One region of the Micromonospora sp. Mcm103 genome, then DNA from elsewhere that is predicted to be linked to it. Evidence: predicted binding sites of a transcription regulator. Region 1 holds the regulator's gene; the other holds the start of a gene.

The links. Region 1 encodes HrcA, which represses chaperone genes, less so after heat shock. Its sites were predicted from a motif close to GGTTNGCACNCTCNNNNNGAGNGTGCNAACC; they were not measured.
Region 2: a site for HrcA is predicted at 1,096-1,126, ahead of groES (co-chaperone GroES). Genes of this name have one in related genera too.

Annotation. Positions count from the first base shown of each region.
Region 1 covers NZ_JALJRJ010000019.1:59,167-62,575, forward strand. Annotated here, with positions in the region: gene hemW (radical SAM family heme chaperone HemW) at 1-60, shown strand, start outside; gene OC439_RS22410 (DUF4870 domain-containing protein) at 100-720, opposite strand; gene hrcA (heat-inducible transcriptional repressor HrcA) at 953-1,975, shown strand; gene dnaJ (molecular chaperone DnaJ) at 2,049-3,194, shown strand; gene OC439_RS22425 (16S rRNA (uracil(1498)-N(3))-methyltransferase) at 3,196-3,409, shown strand, end outside.
Region 2 covers NZ_JALJRJ010000005.1:14,311-17,719, reverse strand. Annotated here, with positions in the region: gene OC439_RS09035 (THUMP-like domain-containing protein) at 1-1,004, opposite strand, end outside; gene groES (co-chaperone GroES) at 1,259-1,573, shown strand; gene groL (chaperonin GroEL) at 1,644-3,293, shown strand; gene OC439_RS09020 (sulfite oxidase) at 3,355-3,409, shown strand, end outside.

The sequences.
Region 1 (3,409 bases):
GTGCTGACGCTGCGCGGACGGCTGCTGGCCGACGCGGTGGTACGCGACCTGCTGCCGTGACCGGCACCGGCCGGCCGCCCCCTCGGCCGGCCGGCGGTGTCACTTGATGAAGTTGTAGGTCATCGGGTAGCGGTAGAGCACACCCTCGTTGGCCTTGATCCCGCCGATGATCCCGAAGATCAGCGGCACCAGCCAGACCAGCATCGGGACGAAGAACAGGATCCCGCAGGTGATGACCGTGACGACCCAGGCGAGGACGCTGGCGATGGTCCAGGTGATCTGGAAGTTCAGCGCCGCGACCGCGTGGGCGCGGACCGTCGGGGACTGCTGACCGCGGGTCATCATCGCGATGAGCGGGGCGACCCAGCCGAGCAGACCGCCACCGACGATGACACCGGCGGCGCCGCCGAAGTGCGCCACCAGGGCCCACGTCTTCTCGTCGTTGTTGGCGTAGGAGGCCGGGCCGTACCCGCCACCGGCGGGGGAGCCGGGCATGCCGCCCGGCGGGGGGTAACCACCCGGCGGGGGGTAGCCGCCGCCCGGGGGCGGGTAGCCGCCCGGGGGCGGATAGTCACCGGGCGGGGGATAGCCGCCGGCGCCCGGCGCCCCGGACAGTGGAGCGGTGGGCGGTTCGCTGCCCGGCGACGAGCCGTAGGGCGCCGACGGGTCGGGCTGGGGGCCGGAGTCCCCTGCCCCTGGAGGGCGAGGAGGTTCTGTCATGGTCGCCACGGTAGGGGCACCGGTCAACCCGCACCAGAGCGACACAGACCGACGATGACCGGCTGTTCGGCCCTGGTGGGCGGCGCTGTGTGGTGGGCCGCACCGCAGGTCCGTCAGGCGATCATCGCGTCGGCGGGGGTGCCGACGTAGACTGGCACTCGCTACAGTCGAGTGCCAGCCGCCCGGCGGATGCCGCGTGCCGGCCCGGCCGAGGTGCGTCAGGAGGTGGGGAATGGGTCTCGACGACCGCAAACTCGCCGTGCTGCGCGCGATCGTCGAGGACTACGTCGCCACGCAGGAACCGGTCGGCAGCAAGGCCCTGGTCGAGCGGCACCAGCTCGGCGTCTCGCCCGCCACCGTGCGCAACGACATGGCGGTGCTGGAGGAGGAGGGCTACATCCGGCAGCCGCACACCAGCGCCGGCCGGGTGCCCACCGACCGCGGCTACCGCCTCTTCGTCGACCGGCTGTCCCGGGTCAAGCCGCTCAGCCCGGCCGAGCGCCGGGCGATCGAGCGCTTCCTGGTCGGCGCCGTCGACCTGGACGACGTGGTGCACCGCACGGTCCGGCTGCTCGCCCAGCTCACCCGTCAGGTGGCGGTGGTGCAGTACCCGAGCCTGGCCCGGTCCAAGGTGCGTCACCTGGAGCTGGTGCCGATCTCCACCACCCGGCTGATGGTCGTCATGATCGCCGACACCGGCCGGGTCGAGCAGCGGCTGGTCGAACTGCCCGCCCCGGTGCCCGCCGACGACGTGACCGACCTGCGCCGGCTGGTGAACGAGAAACTCGTCGGCTGCCAGCTCGCCGAGACGCCTCCGCTGGTGCAGGCGCTCGTCGAGGAGTCCGCGCCGCATCTGCGCCCGGCCATGACGACGCTCTCCACAGTGCTGCTGGAAACCCTCGTGGAACGGCACGAGGAGCGCCTCGCGCTGGCCGGCCAGGCCAACCTCACCCGGGGTGGCCTGCTCGACTTCCAGGGTTCGCTGCGGCCCATCCTGGAGGCGCTCGAAGAAGAAGTCGTACTGCTCAAGCTGATCGGCGAGACCGAGCCGAGCACCACCCGGGTGCTCATCGGCGACGAGAACGAATTCGACAACCTGCGGGCCGCCTCGGTGGTCAGCACCGGCTACGGACCGGGCAGCACGATCGTCGGCGGGCTCGGCGTGCTCGGGCCGACCCGGATGGACTACCCCGGCAATATCGCCATGGTGAGGGCCGTGGCACGCTACGTGGGCGAACTGCTGGCCCAGAACTGACCAGTCAGGGCCGACGGCCGGTTCCGGCCGACGACCGGAGCGACGCGAGACGAACATGAGGACACCTAACGCAGTGGCCAGGGACTACTACGGCATTCTCGGCGTGAGCCGGGACGCCTCCGACGACGAGATCAAGCGCGCCTACCGCAAGCTGGCGCGGCAGTTCCACCCGGACGTCAATCCGGACCCGGAGGCCCAGGAGAAGTTCAAGGACATCAACGCCGCGTACGAGGTCCTCTCGGACGACCGGAAGCGGCAGATCGTCGACCTGGGCGGCGACCCGCTCGCCCCGGGCGGCGGTGGCATGGGCGGCCCGGGCGGGCCCGGCGGCGCCGGTCCGTTCGTCGGCTTCCAGGACATCATGGACGCGTTCTTCGGCGGCGCCGCGGGCGGCAGCCGGGGGCCGCGTCCGCGTACCCGCCCCGGCGCGGACGCGATCCTGCGCCTGGAGCTGGACCTCAACGAGACCGCGTTCGGCGTCGAGGCGCCGATCACCGTCGACACCGCGGTGCTCTGCACCACCTGCTCCGGCGCCGGCACCGCCGCCGGCACCCACCTGGCCACCTGCGAGGCGTGCGGCGGCCGGGGCGAGGTGCAGTCGGTGCAGCGGACCTTCCTCGGTCAGGTGGTCTCCGCCCGGCCGTGCACCGTCTGCCAGGGCTACGGCACCACCATCCCGCACCCCTGCCCCACCTGCGCGGGTGACGGCCGGGTACGCACCCGCCGCTCGCTGACCGTCAAGATCCCCGCCGGGGTCGAGGACGGCATGCGGATCCGCCTGGCCCAGCAGGGCGAGGTCGGCCCGGGTGGCGGCACCGCCGGTGACCTCTACGTCGAGATCCACGAGCGGCCGCACGACGTCTACTCCCGCAAGGGCGACGACCTGCACTGCCGGGTCACGGTGCCGATGACCGCCGCCGCGCTCGGCACCCGGCTGACCATCAAGACGCTGGACAGCGAGGAGACGGTCGACGTCAAGCCCGGCACCCAGCCCGGCAGCACGCTGCGGCTGCGCGCCCGGGGCGTACCGCACCTGCGCGGCACCGGCCGGGGTGACCTCTACGTGCACCTGGACGTGCGTACCCCGACCAAGCTCGACGCCGACCAGGAGCGGATGCTGCGCGACTTCGCCAAGACCCGCGGCGAGGAGGTCGCCGAGCTGACCAAGCAGGGCGGCTTCTTCTCCCGGATGCGCGACGCCTTCAACGGGCACGCCTGAGGTGTCCGCGCCGCTGTTCCTGGTCGAGGCGCTGCCCACCGGTGACACGCTGACGCTGGACGGCCCGGAGGGCCACCACGCGGCCACCGTGCAGCGGCTGCGCGTCGGCGAGGAACTGGTGCTCGCCGACGGCCGGGGCGGCACCGCCGCCGCGGTGGTCACCGCCGTCGGCCGCGGCACGCTCGACCTGCGGGTCACGAGCCGGGGGTACGCGG
Region 2 (3,409 bases), on a different contig from region 1:
CAGCGGGCGAACGGGGTGGGCCGGGCCTCGTCGGCGTACAGGTAGGCGATCGAGGGGTCGGCGAGCGTGGCGTCGAGGTCGGTGGCCAGCTCGGCGACCAGGTGCGCGCGTACCACCGCCGGATCCGGGTCGTAGAGGAAGCGCCGGACCGGTCCCACCGGCGCCTCCTGTGCGCCCGTGCCGGTTAGGTGATAGGAAGGGACCCTTTTACTACCGGAGGCGTTAATAGGGGGCCCTTCCTTCTCGCGCAGCACTGTGGCGCGGCGCGGGACCTCGGCCAGGTCACCGCACCAGAGCGCCGCCTCGACCAGGTCGCCGTCCACGCTCACCCACTCCGCCTCGGCGCCGCCCGGGATCAGCGCGTGGTCCAGCCCGGGTGCCACCTTCACCGCGGTGCGCGGCACCCGCGCGGCCAGGCCGGTGACGAAGTCCCACGGCGGGGAGTAGGCGTTCGGGTCGAAGACGCGCCGCCCGGTGCCGGCCCGCCGCCGCGCCGGGTCGCAGAACACCGCGTCGACCCCGCTCACGTCGAACGCCGTGGCGTCACCGCACTCGACTGTCACCAGGTCGGCGAGCCCGGCCGCCTCGGCGTTCGCGGCGGCCATCGTGGCGGTGAGCGGGTCGGCCTCCACCGCGTACACCCGGATGCCGGCGCGGGCCGCGGCGAGCGCGTCGGCCCCCAGCCCGCACCCCAGGTCGGCCAGCGTGGTCACGCCCGCGGCGCGCAGCCGCGCGGCGCGCCGGTCCGCGACCACGCGGCGGGTGGCCTGCTCCAGCCCCGCCCGGGTGAGGAACATCCCGGCCGCGAAAGGGCCGAACTTGCCTGCCGCCCGGCGGCGCAGCTCCGCCTGGGTCAGCGCCGCGGCCGCGAGCCCGCCGGGGATGCCGGCCGAGCGCAGCGCGGCCGCCGCCGCCAGCGGGTCGCCGCCGGCCACCCGCTCGGCCGCGGCGAGCGCCGCCGACCCCTCGGGGGTACGCAGCGCGGCTAGCTGGTCGAGATCCACGCGCTCATTCTCCCGGCCCGGTTCCGGCGCGACACGGAGGGCGACGCGTTGGCACTCTCCTTGACGGAGTGCTAGCCGAGGAATAACCTGCGATTAGCACTCTCACCCTGAGGGTGCCAACGCCCGAGCCTCGTGCCCGGGGGTTGAGCGCCAGGCGGACCGGCACCCGCGACGACGGCCCCGCCCGGTGGCATGTGGCAGATTGACGCTGGTCGGCGTGCCGGCCGGCAACGACACCAAGTACCCGGGAGGGTATGCCCGTGACTACCGCGACCAAGGTTGCGATCAAGCCGCTCGAGGACCGCATCGTGGTCCAGGCGAACGAGGCCGAGACCACCACCGCCTCGGGCATCGTGATCCCCGACACCGCCAAGGAGAAGCCGCAGGAGGGCACCGTCCTCGCTGTCGGCCCGGGCCGGATCGACGACAAGGGCAACCGCGTGCCGATCGACGTGAAGGTCGGCGACACCGTCCTCTACTCGAAGTACGGCGGCACCGAGGTCAAGTACGCCGGCGAGGAGTACCTGGTGCTCTCCGCCCGCGACGTCCTCGCGGTCATCGAGAAGTAAGCAACCGATCAGTGTCGTTGCCCCGGTCCGGCTCGCCGGGCCGGGGCAACGTCGCTTCGAAGGGATACTGATGGCGAAGATCCTCAGCTTCTCGGACGACGCCCGGCACCTGCTCGAGCACGGTGTCAACGCCCTCGCGGACGCGGTGAAGGTCACCCTCGGCCCGCGCGGGCGCAACGTCGTCCTGGACAAGAAGTTCGGTGCGCCCACGATCACCAACGACGGCGTGACCATCGCCAAGGAGATCGAGCTCACCAACCCGTACGAGAACCTCGGCGCGCAGCTGGTCAAGGAGGTGGCGACCAAGACCAACGACGTCGCCGGCGACGGGACCACCACCGCCACCGTGCTGGCCCAGGCCATGGTCCGTGAGGGCCTGCGCAACGTGGCCGCCGGCACCAACCCGACCGGCCTGAAGCGGGGCATCGACGCGGCGGCCGCCAAGGTCTCCGAGGCGCTGCTCGGCAAGGCCGTCGAGGTCTCCAGCAAGGAGTCGATCGCGCACGTCGCGACCGTCTCCGCGCAGGACGCCGCCATCGGTGAGCTGATCGCCGAGGCGATGGAGAAGGTCGGCCGCGACGGTGTCATCACCGTCGAGGAGGGCTCCGCGCTCACCACCGAGCTGGAGGTGACCGAGGGTCTCCAGTTCGACAAGGGCTTCATCTCCCCGAACTTCGTCACCGACCTGGAGGCGCAGGAGGCGGTCCTGGAGGACCCGTACATCCTGATCACCACCCAGAAGATCTCGGCGATCGAGGAGCTGCTGCCGCTGCTGGAGAAGGTCCTCCAGAACAACAAGCCGCTGCTCATCGTCGCCGAGGACGTCGAGGGCCAGGCCCTGTCCACGCTCGTGGTGAACGCGCTGCGCAAGACCGTCAAGGTCTGCGCGGTCAAGGCCCCCGGCTTCGGCGACCGCCGCAAGGCGATGCTCCAGGACATGGCGATCCTCACCGGTGCCGAGCTGGTCGCCCCGGAGCTGGGCTACAAGCTCGACCAGGTCGGCCTGGAGGTGCTGGGCACCGCCCGCCGCGTCGTGGTCGACAAGGAGAACACCACTGTCGTCGACGGTGGCGGCCAGGCCGCCGAGGTCGCCGACCGGGTCGCGCAGATCCGTAAGGAGATCGAGGCCTCCGACTCCGAGTGGGACCGGGAGAAGCTGGCCGAGCGGCTGGCGAAGCTCTCCGGCGGCATCGCCGTGATCAAGGTCGGCGCGGCCACCGAGGTCGAGATGAAGGAGCGCAAGCACCGCATCGAGGACGCCATCGCCGCGACCAAGGCCGCGGTCGAGGAGGGTACGGTTCCGGGTGGCGGCGCCGCCCTGGCCCAGATCCTGCCGGCGCTCGACGACGACCTGGGCTTCACCGGTGACGAGAAGGTCGGCGTCTCGATCGTGCGCAAGTCGCTCGTCGAGCCGCTGCGCTGGATCGCCCAGAACGCCGGCCACGACGGCTACGTGGTGGTGCAGAAGGTCGTCGGCCAGGACTGGGGCTACGGCCTCGACGCCGCCACCGGCGAGTACGTCGACCTGGCCAAGTCCGGCATCATCGACCCGGTGAAGGTGACCCGCAACGCGGTCAGCAACGCCGCCTCGATCGCCGGCCTGCTGCTCACCACCGAGAGCCTCGTGGTGGAGAAGCCGGCCGAGCCGGAGCCGGCCGGCGGTGGGCACGGCCACTCGCACGGCCACGGCCACGGCCACCAGCACGGCCCGGGCTTCTGACCCGAGTAGTACGCCCCGCCGTCAGGGCACACCGCCGACCCGGTGGTGTGCCCTGACGCGTATGTCCTTACGGAACGCTGACGGAATTGGCAGCCGGCCCGGCGGGTCGACCAGAC